Regions from separate parts of the Brevibacillus sp. NRRL NRS-603 genome, predicted to be linked through region 3. Evidence: riboswitches for the same ligand, from Rfam matches in the RefSeq annotation. Region 3 holds a riboswitch; each other region holds the start of a gene.

Region 1 (10,205 bases), on a different contig from region 3:
CATTTGGTCCGATGATGCCAAAAAATTCTCCCTTGTCCACGCAAAAATCGATTCCGTGCAAAACAGGCGTGTCCTGATACGATTTTTGCAAGCTGCGCACATTGATCATTGCTTACGTTACCTCTTCCTAAAGCGTTTATTTTGCTTCAATAAATAAGCGAAAAACGGTGCTCCCAGAAATGCTGTCACGACACCGAGCGGGATTTCTGTGGGACTCAGTAGCATTCTGGCGAGAGTGTCAGCCCAAAGCACATAGATACCACCGCAGATCGCAGCCATCGGCAGTAAAATACGGTGGTCAGGACCAACCAGCAATCGGACGAGATGCGGAACCACCAAGCCAACGAAACCGATAATTCCCGCGATAGAAACCGCCGCAGCAGTCAGGAGAGTCGAGACGACCAGAACCATTAGCTTCGTTCGATCCACATGGACGCCGAGATGCGCAGCCTGCCGCTCGCCTAGCGCAAATAAGTTCAAGGAACGCGCGTAGCTCACCAGCACCATTCCCCCTATAACCAAGTACGGAATCAAGACGTATGTAAACGCCCAGCCCCGAAATGACAGACTGCCCATCAGCCAGAACACGATCTCATTCACGGTCTGGTCGGATAACGACACCATAAAGGAAACGAGCGAGCCGAGAAAAGCCTGCACCACGACACCCGACAAAATCAGGGTCTCGGTTTGCAGCTTTCCTTGCGTGTTCGCGAGTCCGAGTACGATCCATAAACTGAGCAGTCCTGTGAGAAAAGCGACAACAGGCGTGCTCCATGCACCTAAAAAGCTGATTTGCAAGCCAAAAAGGATCAAAAAGGCTGCTCCGACTGCAGAACCCGATGCCACGCCCATCGTAAACGGATCTGCGAGCGGATTGCGCAAAACTCCCTGAAAGCCCGCTCCCGCAAGCGACAAGCAGGCGCCAATCAAGACAGCCAATACAACCCGTGGAAAACGAACCTTCATGACAATTTGCTCAGATGATTCCGGCCACGTTACGGTGATCCACTCAGACAAGCCCGGGATCTGATGGAGCAGGATGAGCCATACTTGCGAAATGGGGAGTTGTGCAGCCCCCATCGAGATACTGATAACTATTGATGCCAGAAGGACGAGACAGCTGACTCCTCCCCATATGAACAATCGTCTCTTCATTTTATTTCACCAAGTCAGGGTAAATCGCCTTGGCTACTTCGATTAAGCCTTGTGTAATACGTGGACCAGGACGGGACAAAGTATTTTGGTCCATGCCAAAGATTTGTTTTTCACGGATCGCCTTCATTTTATCCCAGCCATTGCGATTCGCGATCAAATCCTCCAGCTTGGCGCCAGTCTTTTCATCGGTAATTCCGCTCGCATACAAAATGACGTCCGGGTCGTTTTGCAAAATCTTTTCTTCACTGATCGGATTCCAGCCTTGGGTGTCGGAAGCAATGTTTGTCGCTCCAGCCAGTGTGATGAGTTCGTCCATGAATTCGCCTTTTCCGACTGTCCAGCCTGGGGAGAATTCCAGGTATACCTTTTTCTTCTCTTCCGGTTTTACATTTTTCACGGCTTCTTGCACGTACGCGATATCCTTCTTCATTTGCGCGACGACTTTTTCGGCTTGTTCCTGTGTATTCGTGATAACTCCCATCGTTAAAACATTGTTAAGGATGTCATCCATCTTTGTCGGATGAGTAATATAGACGGGCATTCCGAGAGATTTGAGCTTGTCAGCAACTGGCTTTTCCATCGAAATCCCACCGACGATCATATCCGGCGTTTGAGCGAGAATGGCTTCTTCATTTGGTTTGACGACACCGCCAATTTTCGGTTTTGCCTTCGCCGCTTCAGGATAATCGTCATAGTCTGAGACAGCTACGATCCGATCTTCCAAGCCTAATGCGAACAAAATCTCTGTCTCGGCAGGTGATGTTGAGACGATTCGCTCAGGAGCTTTCGCAAAGGTTACTTCTTTTCCTGTCGCATCCGTAACTGTCAATGGATACGTTGTTTGTTTTGCAGGCTGCCCGGCCGCGCTCTCCTGCGGTGCTGTCTGCGGTACGCTTGTTTGTCCACCTGGTGCTGGCTGGCCGTTATCGTTACCCGCACAACCTGCGAGACTCGCCGCAACTAGTAATGGGATCATGAATCGCAATGAACGTTTCATATGTAGAACTTCCTTTCTGCATGTCTGATTGACTGTACCTTCCAATAAAAAAAGCGACCCTTGCTTCCAATCGGAAATCAAAGGGTCGGCACCTCAGTGCAAACAGACAGGATGATCTGCTTCCTGAAATAGGCCAATCCTTTCCGCGAAGGCAACAGGCACGAAACACAAACAGGCAGGTCTCCTGGCTTACGGCTGAGGAACGAGCCGATTTACAGTGGCGGGACCGCGTCGGATTTTCACCGACTTCCCTTTTCACCCGATCTTTTTGTTAAAAAGACGAGGCACCTATTTGCTGTTTGAAATTGTCACAGTCCATGATTCATCCTACATCATAGCATTCCTTGGATGAAAAAAGAATGACCAACACGCAAGCCAATACTTTCTTGCCCGCTAAAAATGAAAAACGCCTGAACAAAAGGTTCAGGCAACTGGAATGCTTTTGGCGGCAGGCTATTACCCTCGTTTGTGCAAATAATCTAGAATGCCCATGGAGCATACCTGTAAATCGAGCTTGAGTATTTCCAAAACTTCGTGGTCACCACTGATTCCTTGTGACTGTAGATGATCCGAGACTCGTTCAAATAGCGTACGAGACAGTTCTTCATAGGTTTGTCCAGCATCAATCGCTGACTCTCCTTCCGCCACAAACACAGGGAGCCACTCACGTATTTGGCGGTACACATCGTCTACCTGCTCAGACATCCCAAAATGACCAAAGTAAATGCGATTCAGCTTGCGTGCTTCAAAACGGTCTAAAGACGCTAACATGGCATCCGGGTCAAACTGATTCGGGGAAGTAGATGGCAGCACGAGGTGTATGCCATCCTTTTTAAGCTGTGGATAAAGTACACCGGCCGTATCACCTGTGAACATCCCGCGGCTTACGGGATCGTAGATGCTGAAGTGATGATTGGCATGCCCTGGCGAATCCATAAACTCCAATACGCAATTCTCTCCGATCTTTAGTGTATCCCCGTCCCCGCGAATCAAAATCCGCTCCACGGAAACAGCCTCAATCGGATCGAACAATCGATCAAAATCATCATGATACACTGCTCTCGCCCCTGCGATCAGTCGGCTCGGATCAACGAGATGACGTGCACCTTTCGGGTGGACAACGACCTTTGCGTTCGGGCAATCCTTTAGAAAAAGTCCGGCTCCTCCTGCATGATCCAAGTGTATGTGTGTGACGATGACGTATTTTACTTGTTCTGTCGTATAACCGAGCTTGGCAAGACCGGCCTTGATATACGGGACAGAGGGGCTTGGTCCTGTTTCGACCAAAGTGAGCTCCTCTTCTGCGATCACATATGTCCCCGTACGTTCTGCCCAGCCCATATCAAAACCGTCTATTAAATGGATGCGTTCCCCTAAGTAAATTGGCTGTGATGCTTGCATGTAAATGCTCCTCCTTTTCAAAAACAATATATTGCATGAATATTTACACTTTACCATCTATTTTGGACGCATTGAGGATAAACACACAAAATCTTCATATTTTTATCGTAATATGAGGACAGCAAAAATAATTCCATTACCTGGAGGGGTGCAAAAATGGGTAAGCTTTTTTCTGAATTACGACCTGAGCATGAGGCGTTTATCAAGAAGCAACAGATGTTCTTTGTTGCCTCTGCTCCTATGGACACGGATGGTCACGTGAATCTTTCACCAAAAGGGTACGATTCCTTTCGCATTATATCGCCTACAGAGGTCGCCTATTTGGACCTGACTGGAAGCGGAAACGAAACCAGTGCTCATCTACAGGAAAATGGCAGGATTACTCTCATGTTCTGCGCATTTGAAGGCCCCCCTCTCATCATGCGCCTCTACGGCAAAGGAACGGTTATTCTCCCAGATACACCTCGATGGGATGAGCTCGTGAAAGACTTCCCGCTTCTACCCGGGGCTCGTCAAATCATTACCGTGAACATCCAAGAAGTAAAGACTTCTTGCGGTTGGGCCATTCCCTTCTATACCTTTTCAAAAGACCGTGACACCCTTCAAAAATGGACCTTGGCTAAAGATGAGCAGGAACTGCTTGCTTATCAACAAGAAAACAACGTACGAAGCATGGATGGATTGCCAACACCATTGGGACAAAAGCTTTTCCCGCAGTAAAAGGGGATAACGAAACGTAAAACGAGAAAGAAGCTGCCTTGCTCGCAGCTTCTTTGTTTGAAACCTCTTTACTTACTGGTATAAATGGTCACTGCATCGCGGAGAAACGCGGCTACACCTGGCTGCTCCTTGTCATAGTAAGCGGTAAAACGCGGGTCATCGACGTACATCTGGGCAACACCTGCGTGCGCTTCTTTGCTGTAGCTGTCCCAATAAAAGCTGAGCCATTGACGGTGAAGATCTGCTGCTTTTTGCGCAAGCTCATGAGCAGGATCTCCCGTCGCAAAAGCCTGTGCCAACGTCTCATGCAGTTCTTCATTCAACTGCTCAAGTGCGGCGTACTCCTGCTCGGTCATTCCTTTGATTTTTTGATTGGATTTGTCAACCAGGTCACTTCCATATTTTGCACGAATTTCTTCTCCGTATTGCGCCTCGTTGTCGTCAACCAACTTTTGCTTGAAGCCTTCAAATTTTTGTTTGTCACTCATCGTTTTGGTCCCCTCTCTTTGTGCTAATGTCAAATCGACATTGGCGATTAACGCATCCAATTGCGCTCGCCTTTCCAGGAGCTTCTCGCGGTGCTCCCGCAGTGCCCGGTCAGCATCAAAGGTTGGTGAATTCAGGATCTCCTTGATTTCCTCCAAGCTCACACCCAGCTCGCGGTAAAAAAGGATTTGCTGCAATCGATCAACCTCTTGCTGTCCGTAAATGCGATACCCTGACGAATTGATTCTCGCCGGCTTGAGAAGATCAATTTCATCGTAGTATCGGAGCGTCCGGGTGCTGACACCCGCCAGGAGTCCTAGCTTTTGCACCGTATATTCCATGTTCATTCCTCCTGACAAATTGATCGTACACATTTACGGACCGTCAATGTCAAACACATTTTCATAAAAAAATTGGCGTTACTCTTTATCCATAATTTGCTAAAATATAGAGAAAGACATACAAGGGGGGACTTCGATGCTCTATATCATCGGCTTCATTGTAGCCATAGTCGGTGCTGGATGGGGATTAACAGGGCTGCTCAGTCTTAAAGCGAGAGATAAATATGCCATCACGCATTACAGTGAAGATGCTTATGCCCAGCAAACCTTGTCCCATATGCATACCGACCCTACCCAAGGAATGTAAACATAAAAAATGGCTGCCCGCATCCTGTGCATGGCAGCCACCTTTCTTTTTTACAGAGCTTGGAATGTATCGGTCAATACCGGTACGATTTGCTTCTTGCGGGAGACAACGCCCTTCAGAACAGCTTTGTTGTCCACCAATGTTACTTGGTACGCTTTTTCTACTGCTTGTGTTGCGCTGCCGAGTGCGATCGCAACAGAGTCGTTGTTCAAGATATCGGTTACGACAAATACGAACAGGTCCAAACCTTTTTCAGCGATATTTGCATTGATAGCCGCTTCCAGTTCGCCTTGGCGTGCAAGTACATCATTTACATCTACTGCATTTACTTGCGCAATTTCTACTTTCGCATTGCCCATTTGGAACTCTTTCGCATCCAATGTGAGCAATTGTGCGATTGTTTTGTCGCTCAGGTCTGCCCCCGCTTTGAGCATTTCCAAACCGTATGCTTCCAGATCGACACCCGCGATTTTAGCCAGCTCATGAGCAGCTGCTACATCTTGCTCCGTGCAAGTTGGAGATTTCAACAGCAGCGTATCCGAAATGATAGCAGAAAGCATCAAGCCCGCCATCTCTTTTGGAATGTCTACGCCGTTTTCTTTGTACATTTTCTTCAAAATGGTAGTCGTGCAACCAACCGGCTCGGCACGGAAGTAGAGAGGATTGCTCGTCTCAAAGTTTGCAATACGGTGATGGTCGATCACTTCTGCCACTTGCACTTGTTCAATGTCATTCGCGCTTTGTTGGCGCTCATTGTGGTCTACAAGGATGACTTCATTTACTTCATTCGCTACTGTTTCTACGAGGCGCGGCTCTTTTACTTGGAAGTAATTCAACACAAATGCTGTTTCGCTGCTGATTACACCGAGGCGTACAGGCTCTACATTTGCGCCCAATTTTGTTTTCAAGTCAGCGTACACAAGTGCTGAACAAATGGAATCTGTGTCTGGATTTTTATGACCGAAGATTAGTTTTTTTTCCATCATCCATACTCCTTAATCGTAATTTGGCTTCCAAATTATACCACAGCTTAGCGGATATGCCCAAGATACATTATAGGTTCAAACTCGATCGTTGGAAATAAGGTTTTGAAGATCAATCCGTAATGAATGGGAGGCGAAATAAAATGAGAGTGGCAGCTTTGTATGACATTCACGGGAATGCACCTGCACTACATGCAACATTGGCAGAACTCGAAGTTGTGAAGCCTGATCTTATTATCATCGGAGGGGATACCATATCAGGCCCAATGCCTGTCCAAACACTTGAGATACTCTTCCAATTGGATACACCTGTGCAATTCATCCGTGGTAATGGCGATCGTGAAGTACTCCTCACTTTTGACGGTGAGGCCAAGGCCTTGGAAATGTCCGATTCTGTGCGGGAAATCACGTCATGGGTTGCGGAGCAATTGAGCCGCTCTAATCGTGACTTTTTGTCGCAGCTCCCTCTTACCTACACGTTAACACGTGAGAATTATGAGGACGTACTCTTCTGCCATGCCATTCCCACCAATGATGAAGCTATTTTCACCCCACTCACTCCTGATGCAGTTATGGCCACTTACTTTGAGAGGACGCTGCAACGAATAGTCATCTGCGGTCATACGCATATCCAATTTGAACGTCGCCTTGGCGATATGCGTATCCTCAATGCTGGAAGTGTGGGCATGCCGTTTGCCAACAAACCAGGGGCATATTGGTTACTTCTTGATGGTGACAGCTATGAGCATCGCTTTACCCCCTATGACGTAAAGGCTGCTGCAAAACAAATCGCTTCCACGAACTATCCGCAAGCTCAGAAGTTTGCCGAAGAGAATGTCCGAGAGATACCTACAGCTCAAGAAGCAATGGAATTTTTAGAAGCCCTGGCACAAAAAAACCGACCCTCTGCTTATTAAAGGGTCGGTTGAGAAAGAGAGCTGCCTAGATTAATCGTCCCAGTCTACATCCAGTACAGCACCTGTTGTAGCGGAAATCTCCAAATCGACTTCCTGTCCTTTAGCCGTTTTCACTTCTACCTCATACACATAGCGGTTATCGTCTTCATCCAGCTTAATGGATTTGATGTTGCCGTTCACTTTAGCCAACGCGATTTTTTTCGCTTGCTCTACACTGATTTTTACTTGTTGGTTTTTCCACTGACCGCCGTTGTCGTCGTCATGATCATCGTCGTCATCGTGGTCAACTGTTTGCCACACATCGCCAGTCATCGCGTCGACATACACGTCAATCTCTTGCTGCTTGTTTCTGATCTCTGCTTTGTATACAAGGAAACCGCCCTCTTCATCCAGCTTCCATTCGGTAATGGCACCAGACTGTGCATCCCGAATTTTTTTCAGTGCTTTTTCAGGCGTGATGCGTACGAGCTTCGCCCAGTTGTGTTTCACATCATCGTCGATTTGCAGGTACACGGTAGAAGTATTCATTTGCTGTACGCTGTAAGATTGGTTGCTATGTGCAAAGGCTGTTACGCCAAGGCTCCCTACAATCAGTGCACCTACCATGGTCATGACTACTTTTTTCATATGATCTCGCTCCTTTTTTCGACCGGTTTTGTTTGATCTCCTTTATCATAAAAAGGACAGATGAAGGAATAGAAAGAGAAAGATTAGAAATTGATGAGAAAATAGAGGAGACCTCTCACAGATTCATGATTGCTGATGAGCCACAGCGATTAACAAAAAGAGCGAGTGTTTTCTACTGGCAAAAACGATCCATTCCGGCTTTAAATCGACGCAAATGAATCATCCGCGCTTTTGCGTGCCCTCCGCTTTTATCCGTATAATAAAAGCAATCGAGGGGACAACAGTCGACTCGATGACATACGAAAGAGAGCGTGAATGGCAGTGTAATACATATCGTTTCTAGCTACTTTCTAATTTTTCGTAAATGAGAAGGAGAAACGATTTTTCCGTGGAATCACCACTTTTGAAAAATATCTTTTTTTGAATCTATTTTCTCGTCACCATGCAAACGGTCATCATATCCGTTTTGACCTTGGAAGTGAAAAACCCGGCACGTATCCAATTGACAGCACAAGCAACACAAGCTATCTCCTCTGCCTATACGGAATCAGGCAATCGGAAATGAACAAAGGCACTCTACTAATCGTGTAGAGTGCTTCTTATATGTTCACGATAAACCAACCATTCATGTGAAAAAGGATCCACTTGCAAAAGCACTGGAGCAAAAGGCGCTTGTATGGAAATGTTCTCAGAATGAGCAGTAGTAAATTTCTATTTTCCGAGATTGTTCTTAATGGCTTCCAATCCAGCGATTTCTCCCAGGAAAAACGTATCGCCTGCGAGTGTATCCATTGTGTAAACCTGGTTGTTTTTCACTGCTTTGAGGTTTTTCCAGACAGGATGATCCTTCCAGATATGAATCAACCCTTCTGGCTCCTCTGCTTTTGCTGAACGGCGGTTCTCCGCAATAAAGATATGATCGGGAGCAAGCTCACTCAACGCCTCGATTCCGATACGTCCTCCAATCTTGCCATCCTCGGGTAATCCTGCTATCGGTGTTAATCCTACTTCCTCATAGTAAATCGGGAAGTTTTTGGGATGCATCACCGTAAAATCCTTACCATTGGAAACGAGGAATAGCACCGTTTCTCCTTTATGCTTGTCTGCTGCTGCTTTTGCTTCGCTTTTCAGCTTATTAAAATCGGCCAAAACTTGCTTCGCCTTTTCTTCTTTACCAATTACTTCAGCGATTCTCATGAGGCGAGTGGGGGCATCCACTGAGAAATCAATGACAATGGAATGAGCCATTTTGTTGAATTCCTCAAATCTGGAGCCTTTTCCGGTGCTTGTCATGACAATAACCTCTGGGTCCATCTCCAGCAAAGTCTCCAAATTCGTTTTTCCACCCAGATCCTTTACCGTTTTCCCTTCCGCATACTTCGCAAAAATGGGTGACTTGCTTTTCGTCGACTCAAAGCCTTCCGATACAATCGGAGCAAAATCTAGCACGAGGAAGTAATCTGTTCCCATGATGTCGACAGAAGCGACACGCTCCGGCTTTTTCTCCAATGTGACTTCCCCCATCGTATGCTTGATGGTTCGAGGATATACTGGCTCCCCAGACCCTTTTGTATCAGTTTGTGATGCTCCTGCCTCAACCGTTTGCGCTTTATTGGCAGCGTTTGTGTCTGTAGTCGCCTGTCCTGCTCCGCACCCCGCCACGACCGCTGTGGCTAAGATTACGGACAGAATGCCTGATAATTTCTTTTTCATATCGATTGAACTCCTTTTCTTCATCTCCTGATTTCAAACGTGTCTTACCCTTTTATCCGGATCAACAAATACAGAAAATAAGGCCCCCCAATGAGGGAAATCACAATACCCGCCGGTACTTCTGTAGCCGGCATAATGCTTCGCCCTATTGTATCTCCGGTCAACACGAGCAATGAACCGACGAGCGCCGTAATCGGCAGCATGTATTGATGCTGGGGTCCGACCAATCTGCGCGCGATATGCGGACCGAGCAAACCAATAAACCCTATGCCTCCACCTGTCGCTACACTCGACGCAGCCAATCCAACCGCACCTGCCAGCAAGGCCAGTCGCTCCCGTTGAAGAGATACGCCCAGACTTGCTGCAATTTGTTCATTCATACTGAGCAGGTTCAATATATTTGCCTTCCGATACACGTACGGCAGCAGGATCACCATCCACGGCATCAGCGCCAGCACGAACTTCCAATTGGAACCCCACAACGATCCCATTTGCCAAGTGACAACAAACTCGAGGTTTCGCGGATTCAACTGAAGTGTCAAAATAATGCTGATGGCG
Region 2 (10,205 bases), on a different contig from region 3:
GCAGTTCTTCTTTCCCTTTTAACATGCGCCGCTTCTTTTTGGCAGCCATCGCAAGCATATCCGGGCTCCAATCGATCCCGCAGACGGACAAGCCATTCCGTGCCAGCTCAATGGCAATTCTCCCTGTTCCAACACCCAGCTCCAGCACTGAGACTGAGGATTGCTCCGCTTCTTGCAGCAACCAGTTTCGATAAAAAGCAATGCTGGCCTTCCCGGCAAACTGATCGTAATACGTAGCTTCTACGTTCGTGTACTTGGTTTCAGGAAGCGGCAAGTGCCGTCCTTCCTCGTTCATCTCACAATCGGTACACACAGAGCCTGCCAAATGGGGAAAAGGCACTCCGGGCGGAACGCCATTTTTCGTATCACCTAGCCACTCGTCGTAACGGTACTTGCATATTCTGCAACTATAAACAGTCATAATGATTTAGATACCTCCTGTAGATTGCTTAGTCCCTCCAGAATGCCAGAGAGGGAGCTTCGGCTTTAACAAAAAAGGACGCCACCTAGGCATCCTCCCTATGAAAATCAAAGAAACTTAACTCGGCCCCTATCAGTTGACTCCACTCATTACCTTCTGGATAGATGGCTTCACACGGATCGCTTCCGAGTAGAAATACACATGCTTTTTTCCTGTAATGGGATGGGTCGTCACCTCTGTCTCTACTCCGAAAACATCCCGGATCAGATTGGGTGTCAAAACTTCCTCAGGAGTCCCCGATGTAACGATTTCTCCCTCACAAATCACGTATAGCCGATCACAGTACATCGCAGCGATATTGAGATCATGTAACGAGGACAAGACCGTAATCCCAAGATTTTTGACAAGATCCATCACCTGCAACTGGTATCGAACATCCAAATGATTCGTCGGCTCATCAAGGACGAGAAACTGGGCTTGCTGCACCAAAGCTCTGGCAATCAGCACGCGCTGCTTCTCCCCGCCAGATAAACTGAAAAAGCTGCGATCAGCGTATGTATGCATCCCTACCCGCTGTAATGCTTCTTCACAAATCCGAACGTCTTCTGCGTTATCGGACTGAAACAGTCTCTTATGCGGAGCACGTCCCATATTCACGATTTCGGTCACCGAAAAATCGAATTCCACAGAGGTCTCCTGCCGTACTGTCGCCATTCGCTGAGCGTTTTGGCGCGAGGTTAGCTTGTATACGTCGTCGCCATCGAGTGTGATCCATCCCGAACGCGGCTTCAATACACGATAAATGCTTTTAAGCAATGTGGACTTCCCACTGCCATTCGGCCCGATCAGCCCTACAAACTCTCCAGAGCGCACCTCCAGACTGACGTTGCGCAGGATTCCCTTTTTCTCCAGTTCGACCGAAATATTCTCAACCTGCAAATTCATCGTCCGCTACCTCCAAAGGAATAAGAACTCCGCAACATCAGCCAGATAAAGAATGGACCTCCACACAGCGCTGTCAAAATACCAATCGGCAGCTCTTCCGGTGCAAATGCAAGCCTGGCTACTACATCAACCCAGATGAGAAAAATCGCGCCAAACAAAGCACTGACAGGCAGGACACGTCTGTGATCCGATCCGACCATCACACGGACGATATGGGGCATCATTAACCCGACAAAACCGATTGATCCCGCGATGGACACGATCACCCCCGTGAGCAGTGCCGTGATCACTAGGAGAAGCTTGCGGAATTGCACCGTATTCACTCCCAATGTTCCTGCTGACTCCTCGCCCATCAGCATTGCATTGAGCGAGCGGTATTGGGCCATTAAGACGATGAGACAGATGACGACAATCAATGTAGGGATCGTCAAGTACTCCCATTTCCCGCCAGCCAGACTTCCACTTAACCAAAACAAAACCGTCCCAATTCCATGCTCATTCGGCGCTGAAAAAACAAGGAGACTGGTAATAGCCGACAAGATCGCCGATATCGCAATTCCAGCCATGAGCAGGCGTACCGTCGAGTTTTGTCCACCGATACGGGATAGCGTAAAAATGAGAATGATGGACACAAGGGAGCCTGTAAAAGCGCCAAAGGATAGCGCATACTGCCCGTACATGCTGAATGCTCCGAATATAATCACCAAGGTAGCTCCAACCGAAGCACCTGAAGATACGCCTAACACATACGGGTCAGCCAGGGAGTTGCGAACCAACGACTGAATCGCTACTCCCACGACAGACAGACCTGCGCCGACGATCGCCCCCAAGAGTACACGCGGAAAGCGAATATCCCAAATAATCGTTTGCTCCCCTTTGGACCAATCCACCTCAATCCATTGGGTGAACATCGGAATTTTCGATAAGGCGATTTTCCAAACCGTTGTCGGCTTAATCTCCACTGATCCCAAGGTAACTGCGAACGTGATCGAGAGGAAGAGTCCGACCAGTAGAGTAATGATGATATAAGGTAATTTGATCTGTTGCAGTGCTATTCCCTCCCTTAAAAAGGGTGTACTCTATTTGAATTTATCCGGGTAGAGTCCTTCCGCCAATATTTTTAGCGCAATCGGTGCTCGAACACCTTCAGAAGCCGCAGACAAAGGCAATACCATCAGTCGTTGATTTTTAATCGCCGGAATATCCGCTAGTTCTTTTTTGGTCAAAAGGAAATTGCGTTTTTGCTCGACGGTTCTATCACCGTAGTCTACGATAATAATCACATCTGGATTGCGACTCACTACTTGTTCCCAACTGACCTCTGCCCAACCCTTTTGAATGTCATCAAAAATGTTCTTACCGCCAGCAGTCTTAATTAAGGACGTCATGTAGTTGTTGGCTGCTGTGAAAGGTTTATCTTCCCCGTTGTCGTACACGAACACTTTCAGTGGCTCGTCCACCTTGCCAATTTTGCTAATCGTTTGATCCATTTCACTCTTCATTTTATGGATCAAATCATTGGCTTTGTCCTCCACACGGAAAATGCGCCCAATATTCGTAATATCCGCGAACACATCGTCAATTGTCGGTCCAGGAATGCTAGATGACTCTTGCAGATACGATTTGATGCCGACCTTTTCCAAGTCCTGCATCGTTCCTACGCCCTTTTCGCCGAATCCACTTTTCCATCCGGCGTATACGAAGTCTGGGTTCGCTGCCAACAGCACTTCTTTCGTAGGATACTTGTCAGACAGTACCGGAATCTTGTCGTAATCTGCCTTTAACTCCGGAAGGATTTTATCGTCTAGGCACGCGGTTCCGACCATTTTATCAGCCAGGCCCAATGCCAGCATGATTTCCGTGACGTGTTGGTTCAAAGTCACAGCACGCTCAGGCGCTTTTGGATAGGTCATTTCGATGCCATTATTGGTTAGTGTTACAGGCTTGCTCTCTGATGCTGGAACAGCTGTTTGTTCTGTTTTGGCTGGAGCCTGTGTTGTCGTAGCAGAGCCGCATGCCGAAACCAAAAGCATGGCAGCTGTCATGATACCGAAACCTAGTCCCTTCATTAATGTATGTGTTTTGTTTGCCTTAAACATCAGTAATCCCCTTTTCTGTTGGAAATGTTGGGTTGAACCAATCCTCCACAAAAAAAGCACCCCCCATTTCAATCGGGAGGTGCACGACAAACGTAGATAAAGCTATAAGCAGGCACAAAGGCGCCCTTTCATAGACTGCTTCCACATCTGTCCCATCCTCGTGGGTCGATTGTATATGATCGCATGGCAGGTCTCCTGGCTTACGAATCAACACCCCCAGCTACCTTCCCATTTTTTGTCTTGCAAAAAACAGTGGCTATTCGCTAGGCGCTCCTCGTTACAGTGGCGGGACCGCGCCGGTTTCTCACCGGACTTCCCTTTTAAGCTGACGGCTTATACCATCCAGCACCATTCGATACGTATTCAATTTTCACGATTTTTTCATTAGTTGATAGAAGTCAGTTTTTTCGGGAACTGCGTGAGTATTTCAACGCCCGTTTCCGTAACCAATACATCGTCTTCAATTCGCACGCCGCCTACACCTGGAAGATAGATGCCTGGCTCAATCGTAAATACCATCCCTGGACGAAGCGCTTCTTGGTTCTGGCTGTGAACAGACGGATATTCGTGTACATCCATCCCAAGTCCATGCCCCAGACGGTGCATGAAGTATTCTCCGTAGCCTTTTGCGGTAATGACATCGCGAGCGGTTTTATCCAAATGCGCAAAGGTCACACCCGGACGAATCTCAGCAATTGCTGCTTCGTTGGCAGCCAATACTGTCTCGTAAATTTCTTGTAGCTGGGCACTTATCTCGCCTACAGCAAAGGTACGAGTAATATCGGATACATATCCGTTTGCAGCCACCCCGATATCAAACAAAAGCAAGTCGCCTTCTTGGACTTGGCGTGTTCCTGGCTTTCCGTGTGGCAGTGCCGACTTCTCCCCTGCCAATACCATGGACGTAAAGGATGGACCTTCTGCACCCAAGCGCTTCATCTGGAATTCCAGCTCAGCTACGATTTCGGTCTCGGTCATACCTATCTTGACTTTTTTCAGGGTCTCCCGCAAGGAATCCTCGACCAACACAACAGCGTGCTTCAGACGATCCACTTCATCCGCGGATTTGATCAATCGCATTTCACGCAGTGGCTCTTCCACGTCCACATAGCTCGACGCCAGAACAACTTGCCCAAGTGCTTCGTAGCGCTCGACAGTCATATGACTTTTCTCAATTCCGAGCTTCGCCAAGTTCGCTGGCAACACTTGCTTGAGAATTTCATACGGGTTTTGGATATCCGTATGTGTATAGATATCTTGAACGAACGAAGCTTCTGCCGCTGCTTCTCGATCAAGAGCAGGTACAATCAAGGAAGGCTTTCCCTCAGCAGGAATAACAAGACCCATAAAACGTTCATGCGGGTCAGTAAAAAATCCGGTCAAATAGTAGACGTGCTTGGGAGAGGTAATCAACACCGCGTTCAGCTCTTGCTCTGTCAAAAACGTGTGGAGCTTCGAAATGCGCTCTTGAAACAACTTCTTCACCCTGCTTTCACCAATTATTCTATTGCGAGAATACCACTTCCCCATCAAAAAAAGAAGAGTTCAATTGCAAAATCTACTTCGTATCGGACAACCTAAGGGTGGGGTGAAAATAAAATGGAACAAATACTCGTGCATCAGGATGGCAAACAGTTTACTTTTCACATATCGGGAAAAGGCCAACCGTTATTGTGTATCCATGCGCCATGCATCGGCTCTATCAATTTTATTTATCAGCAAACACTCGCAGATACATATCAGCTCATTGTCCCTGATTTGCCCGGACATGGTGACAGTTCGCCGATGGAGAAGCCTTTTTCTATTGGAGAGTTGGCAGAACAGCTCCATAGGCTGATCCCGTCACTCGGCATTGAGCGTCCCTTTATTTTAGGGTACTCCCAAGGTGCTTCTATCGCCCTTGAATATTGTCTTCGCTATCCTGATCATGCACAAGGCGGCATACTCGTGAGCGGTTTTTCCGAAGTAAATGACCTGTATTTACATGGACGATTCTGGATGGCACAGGCATTGTCGATGCTTCACGGAGCTCCTCTTTTAGCCCGTTCGATTGCTTCCTCACATGTCGATGACCCAGAAATGCGGGAAAAGTGGACAGCGCACGCCTCCAAAACAGATCCCACCAGCCTGAAATACCTTTACGCTGCCGGACATCGTTATCAATGTACGGAGCGTCTTGGGAATATCCAGCTTCCGATTTTACTTGCCTATGGCGAACAAGATAAACGGATGCATCATTATGCGCAAATGCTTTCGATGAAATTGCCAAAAGCAAGACTCGAGATGATCCCTAACGTAAAACATCAAGTCATCACGAAAGCTGCTCCTGCTTTCAATCAGTTGTGCCGCACCTTTATGGAACAAGGATAAATAAGAAAAGACAGAGGGACGGCATCTCCATTCCCTTCTGTCTTTTTGCAATTGGATTAGCTCTTCATTCGCGGGTCGAGTGCATCGCGCAAGCCGTCCCCGATTAAGTTAAAGCCGAGAACAGTCAGCATGATAGAGAGCCCCGGAAAAATAACAGTCCATGGTGCTTTCTGAATGTACTGACGGGAATCAGCAAGCATTTTTCCCCATTCTGGTTCTGGTGCTTGTGCACCCAGCCCGAGAAAGCCAAGTGCAGCTGCTTCGATAATCGCTGTTGCGATCCCCATCGTCCCGGTCACAATAATTGGGGCGAGGCTGTTCGGCAAAATATGCTGCATGATAATCCGGGAATTTTTCATTCCGATTGCCCGTGCAGCCATGACGAACTCTTCTTCCTTCAAGCTCAATACGCGTGCGCGCACCAAGCGTCCAAATGTCGGAATGTTAATAATTGCAATCGCAATCAAGGCGTTTTGCAGAGAAGGCCCCAAGATGGCAACGACAGCGATAGCCAAAAGAATACTTGGAAACGCAAGCATAATATCAAAGAGACGAGAAATGATCGTATCGATCCATCTGCCATAGTATCCTGCCAAAAGACCGAGCAAGGTCCCTGCGAGAACGGAGCCAATGACAGAGAACGTCCCTACCCACAAGGAGATTTGTGCCCCATAAATAACGCGACTAAATACATCACGACCATTGTAATCTGTTCCAAACCAATGCGCTTCAGAAGGCGGCTTGTTTTTCATCACGAGCTCGCCTTCGTAGTACGGATACGGAGCAATCCATGGAGCTAGTACCGCCACAACAATGAAAAACAAAATAATCCCGAAGCCCACCAACGCCAGCTTGTTTTTTCGCAGCGTCCTCCATGCATCCTTCCAAGGAGAGACTACTTCTTCTTGCTTCACTTTTAAAGGTACTACCTGCGCTTGTGGTTGTAATTGTGGTTGTGCCATGTCTCTTCGTCCCTCCTTAGCGATATTTGATGCGTGGATCGATATAGGCGTACAAAAGGTCGACCAAGAGATTGATCAGGACGAAAATCGTCGCGATCACAAGAATACCGGATTGGATAACCGGATAGTCACGGTTTCCAATGGCAGTCACAATATAACGACCGACACCTGGCCATCCGAAGATCGTCTCTGTCAAAACAGCTCCACCCAGCAGCAACCCTGTTTGCAAACCAATTACCGTCAAAACAGGGATCATCGCATTTTTCAGTGCATGCTTGTACACGACCCAAAACTGTGTCAGCCCTTTTGCACGAGCGGTTCTGACATAGTCGGCTCGCATGACTTCCAGCATGCTCGAACGAGTGATACGTGCAATGATCGCCATCGGGATCGTACCTAACGCGATTCCTGGCAGAATTAAATGCTTGATAACCTCCCATAGCTGATCCCAACGACCAGCCATCATCGTATCCAGTATATAAAAGTGCGTAATGGCCTCTACGGGATTACGCGAATTGTCGCGACCAACTGATGGCAGCCATTTCAGTTCTTGGGCAAACACCCATTGCTCCATCAAACCTAGCCAAAAAATCGGCATGGATACACCAACCAAAGCGATCAACATCGCACAGTAGTCAAACCAGGAGTTTTGCTTCCACGCAGAAAGAATCCCTGCATTTACACCGATAAACACCGCAATCAGCATGCTCACAATTGTAAGTTCAGTCGTCGCCGCCAAATAAGGCATGATTTCATCTGAAATCGGCGCATTCGTTTGCAATGATTCCCCAAGATTTCCGCTCAAAATATTTTTCATATAATCGAAATACTGTATGTACCACGGATTATTCAATCCCAATGCTTCTCGTATGTCTGCAATCGCTTGTGGTGTTGCTTTTTCTCCCAAAATCGTCAAAGCCGGATCACCAGGGATGGCACGAATAATGGAAAAAACGATGATTGACATGCCCACTAAGACAGGAATGAGCATTAAAATTCTTCGAATGCTGTAAGCTAGCAATGCCATCTCCTCGCCTTCCTGCATAAAATAATCGCTACATAATGAATGAAAGGAGGGTAAGAAGAGGTATGCACTCCTCTTACCCTTTTCCTAATGAAATAGCTTACTTGAAGTCTACCTTTTCCAAACTTTCAGATCCTTTTGGATGCGGGTTGTAGTCTATGATATTCGCTTTTCCTGCCAATGCTGGTGTAGAGTGTGCCAGCGGAACCATTGGCACATCTTTGAAGATGATCTCTTGTACTTGTTTGTACAGCTTTTCACGCTCTGCTTGGTCTGGATTGGATTGAGCTTTCATCATCAATTGAGAAGCTTCTTCGTTTGCCCAGCGTGTATAGTTGTTGCTACCGATGCTGTTTTTGTCGAGCAAGACAGCAAGGAAGTTGTCAGGGTCTCCATTGTCACCTGTCCAGCCAAGCATGAACATTTCTTGCTCACCCAAACGAGTCTTTTCCAAATACGTTGCCCATTCCATCGTCACGATCTCAGCATCAATCCCGATTTTCTTCAGGTCTTGCTGGATTGCTTCTGCAATTTTCACACCTTCTGGCATGTACGGACGTGGAACTGGCATTGCCCAGAACTTGATTTTAAAGCCGTTTGGATGTCCTGCTTCCGCTAGCAATTGCTTTGCTTTATCGAGGTTGAACTCACGATCTTTAATATCGTTGTTGTGTCCCCACATGGTTTTTGGCATTGGGTTGACTGCTGGTTCTCCAACCCCATCGAAAAAGGCTGTTACGATTTCAGGTTTGTTAATCGCATAAGCAATAGCTTCACGAACTTTTGGATTGTCGAGTGGCTTCTTCTCGACGTTAAAGCCAATGTATCCAATGTTATTGGTAGGACGCAGGAACAGTTGCAGGTCTTTGTTATCTTTTACTGCTGGGATATCATCTGTGTTCAGACCATCCATCAAGTCGATCTCACCAGATGCCAAAGCAGTTAGACGTGCCGTGTTTTCCGGAATGACCTTGAACACGAGCTTATCCAGCTTCGGATATCCTGGGCTCCAGTAATCAGGGTTTTTCTCGAGCGTGATCGTGTCGTTGCGCTTCCACTCTACGAATTTGAAAGGCCCTGTACCGATTGGGTGCTCATTAAATTTCTTAACATCCTTTTTCAATGCCTCAGGCGAGCCGATCGCGAAAGGAGACATGGCCAGGTTGGCAAGGAATGGAGCCAGTGGACGATTCAACGTGAATTTTACAGTGGTCGGATCGACTGCTTCCACAGATTTGATAATGTGAGTCGCGTCACCCTTGTAACCACCAAATTGGCTCACGTAGTACTCGAAGCCCTCTGGTGAATGCTGTGGATGGCTCTTGTCGCTCCAGCGCTCAAAGTTGTATTTGACCGCCTCTGCATTGAAATCAGTTCCATCGTGGAATTTCACGCCTGATCTCAGTTTCAGCGTATAAACGAGACCATCAGGAGTTACTTCCCATTTCTCAGCCAACGATGGAGCGAGCTCTGTTGAGCCATCCGCGAAGCCAATCAATGTATCCATAATGTTCTCGGTTACCTTAAATGTCTCACCATCAGTTTGCGTGATTGGGTCAAGCCCTTTTGTGTCTGCACCGCGACCGACGATTAATTGCTTCGGTCCAGTTTTTGCAGGCTCAGTTGCAGGTGCCGGAGTTTCTGTCTTTGGTTGTTCTGCCGGCGCTTGTGTCGTAGTGCTAGAGCATCCAGCAATCAGCATGGCCAGCGCCACTAGGCTGGTCATGGTTGCGGAGAGAACTCTCTTCTTCATGAAAACATCCCCCTTTTTCTAATATTGGTCGCATGTTCCTTTTTGGTAGATGGTCGATACAATACCTACTGCTTTGCATCCCCCCTTTACAAGACTTCCTATTCGGCAGGCAAACTCCCTTTTGTCGATTAGGACTTGTATAAGTGACAAGCAACAAAGTGACCGTCGCCTGTGTCCGCAAATTCTGGCCGCACAGTTCGACACTCCTCTGTTACATGGGGACACCTCGTATGGAATGTACAGCCACTTGGAGGTTTTGCAGGGCTCGGCACATCTCCCTGAAGAATAACTCTTTCGCGTACTGCGTCAGGGTCTGGCGAAGGTACCGCCGACAGTAGTGCTTTCGTGTACGGATGGAGCGGATTGGAGTACAATTGGCTACTCGTTGTCAGCTCAACAATTCTGCCAAGGTACATCACGCCTACCCGATCACTAATATGACGCACTACACTCAAATCGTGGGCAATGAACAAGTATGTAAGGCCGAATTCGCGTTGCAAATCCTGCATGAGATTGAGCACCTGCGACTGAATGGACACGTCCAGTGCAGACACAGGTTCATCCGCAACGATCAATTTGGGTTTGAGCATCAGTGCTCTCGCAATGCCGATCCGCTGCCTCTGTCCTCCGC
Region 3 (10,205 bases):
GGGTTCACTTCTTCCTCTGGGAATAGCGGATCCAGCCCCAGATTCATCAATGCCTTGTTCGCGTTGTAGCGCACGTACGCATGAACCTCGTCAGCCAATCCGATTTCCGTATACAACGAAGTCGTATAGGCCTCTTCATTTTCTTGCAGCTCATGCAAAAGAGCATACAGCTCCTCTTTTGCTGCGGTCTGCTCGACCACACTTAGACCCTGATAGACTTCTTGTGCGAGAACGCCGACATAGAGTCCATGGATACTCTCATCGCGAACAATCAGGTCGATAATTTCCCCGCTGCTTGTCATCTTTCCTTGACCCGCCAAATAGAGCGGATAAAAGAAGCCGCTGTAAAACAGATAGCTTTCCAGGAAGACGGACGCTACCATCGCCATGTACAAGTCTTTCGGTTTCTCAATTTCTTGATAGCGCTTCGAGATGAGGGCCGCTTTCTTTTGCAGATGTGGATTGTTTTCTACCCACGAAAAAATACCGTCAATCTCTTCTGTCGATGCCAGCGTTGTAAAAATACTGCTGTACGATTTGGCATGGATTTGCTCCATCATACCCATGAAGGCGAGAACTGCTTTTCTTTGCAATCCATCGACATGCTCCATGATCTTCGGCATCCCTACTCCACCCTGAACCGTATCCAGCAAGGTAAGACCGCCTAATACTTTTTTATACGTGTCCCGTTCAGTCTCACTAAGCTCCATCCAGGCCATCTTGTCATCTGACAGCGGAATCTCATCATCCGTCCAGAACTGCATGATGTTTTGATTCCAAAACGTCATCGTAAAATCGTCGTCCGGCCTGTTCCAATTGACTGCTTTCATATGGCGTTCCTCTTCTCTTTTTGCTTGATGCTTTTCCTTATATGAATCGAGTTCACTAAACTGCGCAGCTAATGCACTCTTCTACAGTTAAATGCTTCGTACGCGTATAGTAGAGTGACTTCAGACCTTTTTTCGCTGCGTAAATGTAATAGCGAGCCAGTTCTCTGGTTGAAATATTGCTGTTCACGTGCAGCACGGTCGAAATTCCTTGGTCAATGTGCTCTTGAATTTCGGCAATCAGATCAATCACTTTGAATTGATCGATTACATACGCCGATTTGTAGTAAAAATAGTTTTCCTGCGACAAGTATGGCATCGGGTAATACGTCGTAGAGTTGGCATACGTTCTCGTTTCGATATGCTCAACGATTGGCATCACGCTAGAAGTCGCATTCTGAATATAGGAAATGCTCTGTGTCGGTGCAATTGCCAAACGGTACGCATGGTAAACGCCATGCTTTTGCACCTTTTGCTTTAGTTGCGCCCAATCCTCTGGCGTCGGAATGTGCATTCCTTCGAAGAGAAGCTTTGCTTTTTCCGTTCGCGGGCTATAATCGTTCGTCACGTACTTGTTAAAATAAGTGCCTTTTGCATATTCCGATTGTTCAAAGCCCAAGAAGGTCTTGCCTGTTTCCTTGGCAATTTCCATGCTTTTTTCCAAGGAGTAGAAGTTCATCATCATGAAAAACGTACGAGCGAAATCCTTCGCCTCTTCACTCTCATAAGCGATTTTGTTCTTTGCCAGATAACCGTTAAGGTTCATCGCACCGAGACCTACTGAGTGCAGCTCGCGATTTGCCTTTTGAACGCCTGGAGCGTTTTCTACACGCGTCATATAACTCACGGCTGTAATGGCTTCGATTCCTTCGTGGACGGATTCACGGATCATTTTGCGTTCCATCACGTTGACAATATTGAGTGATGCCAAATTGCAGCTAATATCGCGACGAATGATATCCATCTCGCCGTAATTGGTAATCGTGGAAGTCTCCTGTAGCTGGAAGATTTCCGTGCACAGGTTGGACATTTTCACCGAACCGAGATCTTTCAGCGCATGGTTGTTGTTCGCATTCGTTTTGTTCATGATGTACGGATAGCCCGATTCCATTTGGATCATCGCGATTTTGGTCAGCATCTCGCGTGCGCTCATCACGGTCTTTTTCTTAATGCGATCGTTTGCCAATAGCTCCTCGTACATCTCATCAAGGTCCATATCATCCAGATGCACGCCGTATTCTTTGTACACGGAGTATGGAGCAAACACAGTCAATGGCTTGTTTTCCTCAGCCAGCTTGTAGAAAACGTTTGGTACAATCAGGCCGATGGACAACGTTTTGATGCGTGCCTTTTCATCTGCATTGATCTTTTTGCAATCGAGAAACTCGTTGATATCCCAGCCGAAGATGTTGTAATATGCTGCACCTGAGCCTTTGCGCTGCCCCATTTGATCTGCGTAGGAAAACGCATCTTCCAGCAGCTTGAGAACTGGCATGACACCTTTTGCTGCGCCCTCGACGCCTTTGATCGGCTCTCCTCGTCCGCGAAGCTTGGACAGGTTCACCGCTACACCGCCGCCAATTTTGGATAGCTGCATACAAGTTCCCAAAATAAAGTTGATGGAGTTCAGTGAGTCATCCATTTCTAGCAAGAAGCAGGAGACCATTTCTCCACGGCGGCTTTTGCCTGCGTTCAGGAAGGTAGGTGTCGCCGGCTGCAAGCGTTGATCCATCATGGAGACTGTTAAACGCTTGGCGAGCTCAAAGTCACCTTGTCCAAGGGACAGTGCCACAACGGCCACCCGGTCTGGATACTGCTCCAAGTACATCGATTTATCGTTCGTTTTCAAAGCGTAATCTTTATAAAATTTGGAGATAGCCATGTACGAAGCAAATTGAAAATCAGCGTCATAGGCCAAACGAAAAACTTCATCGACCTGCTCAACAGTGTATGTTTCATAGACGTTTTCATAGAAGTCATTCTCGATCAAATAGTCCATGCGTTCTTTGACACTGCCAAAAGTCATCGTATTGGACTGCACTTCTTCCATGAAGACCGCAACCGCTTCCCGATCCTTTTCCAGTTGATAAAATCCGTCGTTGCCACGCTGCATCAGTTCGTTGTTCAATTCAATATGCCGCAATTGCTGCCACCCCACTCGTAAATTGTTCCACATCCCGGCCGGTACCGGACAGTTCAAATTTTGAAATTACCGGAACGCCATATTGGCTCGCGATCGTATCCGCGCTTCTGGCGAAGCTGGCTCCCCAGTTGCGGTTGCCGCTAGCGGATACTCCGCGCAGATGGACATGATTTCGCTTCAGGAACGTCGCCACCTTCTCCGGCACTTGTCCGAATCCTGTCGTGTATGTGATCAAAATGAATGGCTCGTCCAGCACCATATCTTGATCAATTTCCACATGTGGCAAATTAATTTTATTGACGAATCTTCGGACGTTTCCTGTTTTTGAATCGTAAGCGATTAGCATGTCCCTCATCCTATCCTACTATTTTTACTCTGTATGTATGTTATTTAGCCAAAGTAAAAGCGCATCCGACGTTTACATGCCGAATGCGCGTGATGACTTCCATCTAGCAATTCGCCAATGCGAATTGAGCGCTCGAACACTTCCCTATCTCCCGTAGGGTAAACAGTGCAAGCGGTTAGGCAGGTCTCCTGGCTTTTGGATCATCGCTCCATTTACACCTTCCCGATCCTTCAAGATCAGTGGCATTCACTCGTAAATGGAACTCTCTCATTACAGTGGCGGGACCGCGTCGGATTCTCACCGACTTCCCTATTAAGTCTACCAAATCTAGCTGGTAAACACCTTACCGCATCAATATGTAGTTGGTAAAACTTACTTTACCTCAATATATCGTAGGAGTCAAGCTCAGTATGGGCTCTTTTCGAAAACTAACTATTCTCCTTTTTCGGCTATTGCCAATCTCTGGTTCCCGTTCATATAATAGATTTTGTGCGTGTTGGTTAGCCTTGGAGAGATTGGAGAGTAGCCGTCATGAAAAGCACCGACTATCAACCGGTCGTCATTCCTCGTTCTTACAGTAAAATCATGACTTATCAAGAACGAGACTATCACATTTTCGTAAGTGTACCTGCCGATCCCCCTCCGGAATCAGGCTTTCCCGTCATATATTTGCTAGATGGCAACTCTGTTTTTGCCACCATGACCGAAGCGATACGGAAACAATCACGTGGCCCTGAACGAACTGGCGTGTATCCTGCTATCGTCGTCGGGATTGGGTATCCAACGGACGGACCGTACCATCCTGCCCGTTTCTTTGATTACACGTATGAAGTTCCCTTCTCAGAGCTTCCTGGCAACCCAAAAGGTGCAGAGTGGCCTCAGATGGGAGGAGCGGAGCAGTTCCTCACCTTTTTGGAGGAGGAGCTCAAGCCCAGCATCGAAAACGACTTCCCCGTCGATCGGACGCAGCAAGCGATTTTTGGACATTCGCTAGGCGGGTTGTTTGTTTTGCATGTACTTTTGACCAAACCACATGCTTTTCAACGTTATATAGCTGGGAGTCCCTCGATTCATTGGAATGAGAGTGTCCTGCTTGCGAAGGAGAGTCAATTGCCGAAGCTGCTGACAGATGACCTCGACGTTCATGCGCTCCTCACCATTGGGGAGCTGGAAAACGATGGGCGATTCTTGGTCAAAGAAAAATCTCTGGCGCTGGTCGAACGATTGTCCTCCATGGGCAACGGTCAAATCAAAGCTTCCTTTAAAGAATTTGCTGACGAAAATCATTCGTCCGTTTTACCAGTCCTCATTAGCCAAGGACTCAAATTCGCTACGAAAAAAACTGCCCGCTAAAAACGGGCAGTTTTTGTTTAGCATGATTCGCTTACTGGAGAGATAACACTTTGGTGATTTGGGGCAGCTCTTCGATGGCGGATACAATCGTCGGTGTAATCTCTTCATCAGTCACAGAGATAAGCAGGGCATTCTTCCCTTTTTGCTCGCGCGATACATTCAACTTGGAAACATTGATTTGATACTCGGCCAGTTTTCGTGAGACATCATAAATCACGCCTGGATAATCGATATGGTGAACCAACAATCCATGGGCCCCTGGAGGTATGCGACACGCGCAGTAATTTACTTCACTGATGTACACTTCTCTCCAGTCCTGCGCAAAGGTGTACTTGTTCGCTCCTACACGCAAAATCGCCAAATGATTCGCATATTCGCCGGAGCTGTGTTGGACAGGAACCTTCGTCCCGAGTCCTTCCACTAGCATTGTTGCGATTTCCTCTTTATTTTCATGAGCAAGAATACTTAATTGTGCACCCGCTAACTCTGGCTCGAGTCTTCGAATCAGTTCAGCCAGCTCACGCAGTCCAGCATATTGGGTCATGTGATGCCTTCACTCTCCCAGTCAGGTTTATCCTTGTTTTTACGGCAGAATCCATGCTTCCGGCTCTTTCTTAATGGAGGATTCGTTATCAGCACGATACCAAGCCGTCAACGTTTGCCCATCTTTTGTATAGTAGATTCGGTAGATAGTATTGCCTTTTCCGCCGTTGGGAAAAGGACTTTCCTCCAGCGGAACCGCTGTCACTCCATCCGCGTTTACAATCCCGCCGTTCTCCTTGATGACGTTTTGGATCGTCGCCATATGCTCTTTACCCATGGAGGCCATCCCGAAATAAGAGATGATCGCCAAGAGAACCGCTCCCGCCAAAAACGAAACGATAATCACTTTTGATTTTTTCGTAGCATCCACCGAGTGCTTCCCCCGTCTATCTTAGTTCTCTTTATCGACTAAGCGTACCTTGTCAATCGTACCTCCACCCAAGCATACTTCTCCATCGTAGAAAACAACAGCCTGACCAGGTGTCACTGCTTTTTGCGGCTGATCAAATACAACTTCTACGTTGCCATCCTCGAGCAGGTGAACAGTTACTCCCTGATCTGGCTGGCGATAACGGAATTTGGCTGTACAAGTAAACGTTTCGGATGGTTTCTTATCACTCACCCAGCTAACGTTGGTCGACAGGAGACTCTTCGAGTACAGACGGATATGATCAGAGCCTTCGCCAACGATCAGGACATTCCGTTCCAGATCCTTGTCTACAACAAACCAAGGTTGTCCGCTTGTGCCATGACCTCCACCTATCCCCAAGCCTTGTCGTTGACCCAGTGTATAGTACATCAGTCCGTCGTGCGTACCGATGACTGCTCCATCTACGGTCTCGATATTTCCTGGTTTGGCAGGCAAATAGTTTTGCAGGAACTCACGGAAGTTGCGTTCGCCAATAAAGCAAATCCCTGTGCTATCCTTCTTTTTCGCTGTATAGAGTCCCGCTTTTTCTGCGATCTCCCTTACTTGAGGTTTTGGAAGATGACCAATGGGGAACATCGTTTTGGATAGCTGTTCTTGGCCCAATACATTCAAGAAGTAAGTCTGGTCCTTGTTGTTGTCAGCACCACGAATCAGCTTGTACTCGCCATCGATGTACTTGACCTGCGCGTAATGGCCGGTAGCAATATAATCCGCCCCTAGATCCATCACCTTGGCAAGAAGCTCACCAAACTTGATTTCACGGTTGCACATGACATCCGGATTCGGTGTGCGTCCTCGTTTATATTCATCCAAAAAATACTGGAATACCTTGTCCATGTATTCTTTTTCAAAGTTTACCGTGTAATATGGAATGCCGATCTGTTCACAGACGCGCCGGACATCCTGGAAGTCTTCTTCCGCCGTGCAGTGGCCGAATTCATCGGTATCATCCCAGTTTTTCATGAAGATGCCGATGACGTCATATCCCTGTTGCTTAAGCAGGTAAGCCGTCACGGAGGAGTCGACTCCGCCAGACATGCCGACAACGACGCGTGTATCTTCTGGTCGCTTCATAAGTCTTTCTCCTCTTATTCAATTTGTACCCTTACAGATTACCATGTTTCGCAAAACAAATCATGTTTTGTTGCACTTTTGCCCGAGAGAATGAAAAAACGTCTGACGCAAAGTTGGCGCCAGACGTTTGGTTGAAAGGTTATGCCTGCGAAGATTCATCCTTGATTTCCGCGCGAAATCCCTCGATGCTTTCTTCACGACGCTCATTTTTCGCTTCGAGGGTTGCTTTTTCCTCTGCAGAAATCTCTCCAGCATGAGCCGTCAGATAATCTTCGGACTCACGAATGTTCACTTCCGTATTGGAAATCATCTGTTGGAGCTTTTCTGCGTTGTCAGAACGGTCATCCGGCTTCGCCATAATCGATACGCCTCCTACAAAGGGTTATATTCTACACCTTTACCATTGTGCGCCAATCATGGTTTCTTTATGTACCCGTGTTATAATAGAAGAAACACGGATTAAACGAAAAAGAGGGTTTCACCTATGGCTTCCTTAGATTTGTTGGAAAGAAAGCTGCTTCGGATCATCTCTGATATCGATCCTGTCCGCCTGAAACGACAATGGGTAAAGGGGCAAAAGGCACCTGAATCCGAAGTGGAACAGCGCATGCGAATCGATCTTCTCTTGCGCAGACTTGACAAGCTACCTGAGGCCAAGCGTCAAGAAGTGCTTGCGCTACTTAAATGGTTTAACTGGTAGCGATTAGCGGATGGACGTTCCCAGACGCCACTGGCCGTCTATCCGATTCATTTGCTTCATATCTACGATTGCATCTTGATTCAGCGGTCCATAGATGTGCGGATACAGCAATCCATCCTTCGCAGCCTCGTATTTGACTTCCGAAGTCGTTTTCGCTTCATCGACAACGAGTACATACAACTCCTCGTCAAACTGTGCGTAGACGCGGTTTGCTACCTTTTCAAGCAGCTCGTCCCCTTTTGTCGCGTGAATAAAGCCTTCCTGCTCGTAATCGCGCGGTAAATAGTGATCCTTGTCCATCCACTTTTCCCAGTATGCTTTTGGTACCATGCAGTAAATGATAGAGTCTGTCATGTTTCTCCTCCGAATTCGATTATTTTTTTGGCATTGCTTTGTTCAGGTGACGCATAGCTTTATCATAGAACATCTGGTCCATACGCCCCTGATCATGTCGCCATTGAATGAAGTTACGCAGAGAGTGCAAATCCACCCAGGCATCCTTTGCTTGCGGATTGCGGTCAGGTACCTCTCCCGTTATCTCACCATCGTAGACAAGCTTCGCCATCTCGGTTGGGTGCATGCCGATCTGATAAGCGATTTGGTGTAAAGCTATTTTCATGGAACCTCCCCTTGCTCTTCATGGGATACATCTTATCTTCCGTCTATTGTGCCAGTCTTTTCGAATGATGCCAAGCCCCTAGCCCTACTCCCAAAGGATGTACCCTCCTCCCTTGCGTTTTGTTACAATGAACAGAGCATTTTAATGAAGGGGCGGTATTCCATCATGGCAAAACAACGAAATCAACCACGAAAGAAATGGTTCCGGCGAAAACGCATCTGGCTTCCCCTTCTTTTCATTGCTTTTCTATTTCTGGGCAACAGCTCGTATCTCGCAAAGGAGCCTGACGGCGAGCCCTTCTTACTCGCTCACCGCGGGATGGCACAAACCTTCCATATGGAAAACATCACCAATGAAACTTGTACGGCGGAACGGATTTACCCACCAGAGCATCCGTACCTGGAAAATACGCTTGCGTCCATGCAGGCTGCTTTTGATGCAGGCGCGGACGTTGTCGAGTTGGATGTACAATGGACCAAAGACAATCGATTTGCCGTGTTTCATGACTGGACGCTTGACTGTCGGACCAATGGCACCGGTGTCACGAGAGATTATACCTTGGCCGAATTACAACAGCTCGACATTGGCTACCATTATACAGCGGATGAAGGGAAAACCTTCCCCTTCCGTGGAAAAGGGATTGGCATGATGCCCTCTCTCGATGACGTGCTACAAACATTCCCTGATCGCTCGCTGCTTATCCATATCAAAAGCAATGACCCACTCGAGGGGAACGCGTTGGCGGATGTTTTGGCAAGATTGCCTGCAAAACGACTAGCACAGCTCTCTGTTTATGGCGGTGACGAGCCAATCCAGACATTGAAGCAACAACTGCCACAGCTGCGTGTGATGTCTATGGCGACAATGAAAAGTTGCCTAATTCCGTACATCGCAGCAGGTTGGTCCGGATATGTACCGGAAGCCTGTGCACAAACCCAATTGCATATTCCCGATCAAATTGCCCCATGGCTCTGGGGTTGGCCGAATCGTTTCATGGCAAGAATGGAAGCAAAAGACACCCGCGTGATCCTAGTCGCGGGCAGCGGAGATGTGTCGCAAGGCTTTGATGTTCCGACTGATTTAAAACGAGTGCCAGAAAGCTTTACAGGAGGAATATGGACGAACCGGATCGATCTGATTGGTCCGGCTTTTCACGAAAACGTAGAAAAATAATGAAACGGTTCTCCAACATATTCGTATATACTTATACGGAATAGACTTCCAACCTAACTAGGAGTGATTGATATGCTCAAGAAGCTTTTGAAAAATTTACTCGGTAATCACTCATCTTCGCACAAGTACCGAAAATACAGCAGCAGCGATTACAAACATCGCAGAAAATACAGCTCTAGCAATCGGTACGGACATTCGCATTACGGCAGCTCTCATTATAAAAGAAAGCACTCCAGCCGTAGCTTCTTCAGCAGCTAAACAACAGCTTAACCACCGATCAGACAGCAAAACTCCGCTAACGATTGCGGAGTTTTTTCATTTAATGAGACATGAGTTCTACGAAACGATTTATTGATTTTTGAATCTTCCCATAATAACGGTGTTGTAGTAATTGCCATCGGAAAGAACTTTGTCGTTTTTGAGTACCCCTTCGATTTCAAAGCCAAACCGTTTGTACAGCTCAATTGCCTTCTCATTCGTTTCCATCACATTCAACGTCATTTTGGTAATGTGGTTGGCGTCTGCCCAGGCAACCGATTCTTGCAAGAGATTCTTCCCAATGCCATAACCCCAGAACTCTTCTGATACACATACACCAAACTCTACTTTGTGTGCAAATCTGTTTAAGTAAACACCTGCACATCTGGAAAACCCGACAATCCGCTTCTGCACAACAGCTACTAAAAACAAGTTTCTTGGACTTTCTGCATCCGTATTGATGATGTGTTCGAATCCTTGCACATCGATGAAAGCCTCTCCTCTTTCTCTGTCCAAATTTTCAGTCTCCCCATCGATTTGCAGTCGCAGGTCCGACAACTGCTGTGCATCTGTTTGTATTGCAGAGCGAATCGTGTAGGATAACCCATTCACAGAAAGTAGTTGTTGGCTGATTATCATCCTTTTTCTCCTATTGGTAAAATTTTGGTCCTTTATTTTATCATAGGTGGAACTCTTTGTGAAGCTACTCTTCTCTCTTCCTCAGGAGAAAGGAAATTGC

Evidence for each region. A riboswitch is a leader RNA that binds a small molecule or an ion and turns the genes downstream of it on or off. The one in region 3 is predicted to bind cobalamin.
Region 1: another riboswitch for cobalamin. It lies ahead of C7R94_RS16285 (ABC transporter substrate-binding protein); the one in region 3 lies ahead of nrdI (class Ib ribonucleoside-diphosphate reductase assembly flavoprotein NrdI).
Region 2: another riboswitch for cobalamin. It lies ahead of C7R94_RS13925 (ABC transporter substrate-binding protein); the one in region 3 lies ahead of nrdI (class Ib ribonucleoside-diphosphate reductase assembly flavoprotein NrdI).

The regions. Positions count from the first base shown of each region.
Region 1 is NZ_PXZN01000016.1:229,223-239,427, reverse strand. Features, by position in the region: gene C7R94_RS16295 (ABC transporter ATP-binding protein) at 1-109, opposite strand, end outside; gene C7R94_RS16290 (FecCD family ABC transporter permease) at 118-1,155, opposite strand; gene C7R94_RS16285 (ABC transporter substrate-binding protein) at 1,157-2,152, opposite strand; cobalamin riboswitch at 2,310-2,459, opposite strand; gene C7R94_RS16280 (MBL fold metallo-hydrolase) at 2,609-3,553, opposite strand; gene C7R94_RS16275 (pyridoxamine 5'-phosphate oxidase family protein) at 3,710-4,273, shown strand; gene C7R94_RS16270 (MerR family transcriptional regulator) at 4,342-5,100, opposite strand; gene C7R94_RS30320 (hypothetical protein) at 5,237-5,407, shown strand; gene C7R94_RS16265 (manganese-dependent inorganic pyrophosphatase) at 5,458-6,390, opposite strand; gene C7R94_RS16260 (metallophosphoesterase family protein) at 6,534-7,307, shown strand; gene C7R94_RS16255 (PepSY domain-containing protein) at 7,338-7,934, opposite strand; gene C7R94_RS16250 (ABC transporter substrate-binding protein) at 8,646-9,647, opposite strand; gene C7R94_RS16245 (FecCD family ABC transporter permease) at 9,692-10,205, opposite strand, start outside.
Region 2 is NZ_PXZN01000013.1:417,352-427,556, reverse strand. Features, by position in the region: gene C7R94_RS13940 (methyltransferase domain-containing protein) at 1-421, opposite strand, end outside; gene C7R94_RS13935 (heme ABC transporter ATP-binding protein) at 554-1,366, opposite strand; gene C7R94_RS13930 (FecCD family ABC transporter permease) at 1,363-2,421, opposite strand; gene C7R94_RS13925 (ABC transporter substrate-binding protein) at 2,446-3,465, opposite strand; cobalamin riboswitch at 3,634-3,833, opposite strand; gene C7R94_RS13920 (M24 family metallopeptidase) at 3,850-4,941, opposite strand; gene C7R94_RS13915 (alpha/beta fold hydrolase) at 5,065-5,835, shown strand; gene C7R94_RS13910 (ABC transporter permease) at 5,892-6,797, opposite strand; gene C7R94_RS13905 (ABC transporter permease) at 6,814-7,824, opposite strand; gene C7R94_RS13900 (ABC transporter substrate-binding protein) at 7,922-9,574, opposite strand; gene C7R94_RS13895 (ABC transporter ATP-binding protein) at 9,703-10,205, opposite strand, start outside.
Region 3 is NZ_PXZN01000012.1:535,959-546,163, forward strand. Features, by position in the region: gene nrdF (class 1b ribonucleoside-diphosphate reductase subunit beta) at 1-830, opposite strand, end outside; gene nrdE (class 1b ribonucleoside-diphosphate reductase subunit alpha) at 886-2,970, opposite strand; gene nrdI (class Ib ribonucleoside-diphosphate reductase assembly flavoprotein NrdI) at 2,957-3,316, opposite strand; cobalamin riboswitch at 3,478-3,677, opposite strand; gene C7R94_RS09665 (alpha/beta hydrolase) at 3,848-4,669, shown strand; gene C7R94_RS09670 (ACT domain-containing protein) at 4,701-5,213, opposite strand; gene C7R94_RS09675 (hypothetical protein) at 5,253-5,582, opposite strand; gene mnmA (tRNA 2-thiouridine(34) synthase MnmA) at 5,604-6,716, opposite strand; gene tlp (small acid-soluble spore protein Tlp) at 6,856-7,074, opposite strand; gene C7R94_RS09690 (hypothetical protein) at 7,201-7,416, shown strand; gene C7R94_RS09695 (DUF952 domain-containing protein) at 7,420-7,770, opposite strand; gene C7R94_RS09700 (hypothetical protein) at 7,790-8,035, opposite strand; gene C7R94_RS09705 (glycerophosphodiester phosphodiesterase family protein) at 8,201-9,208, shown strand; gene C7R94_RS09710 (hypothetical protein) at 9,281-9,466, shown strand; gene C7R94_RS09715 (GNAT family N-acetyltransferase) at 9,557-10,105, opposite strand.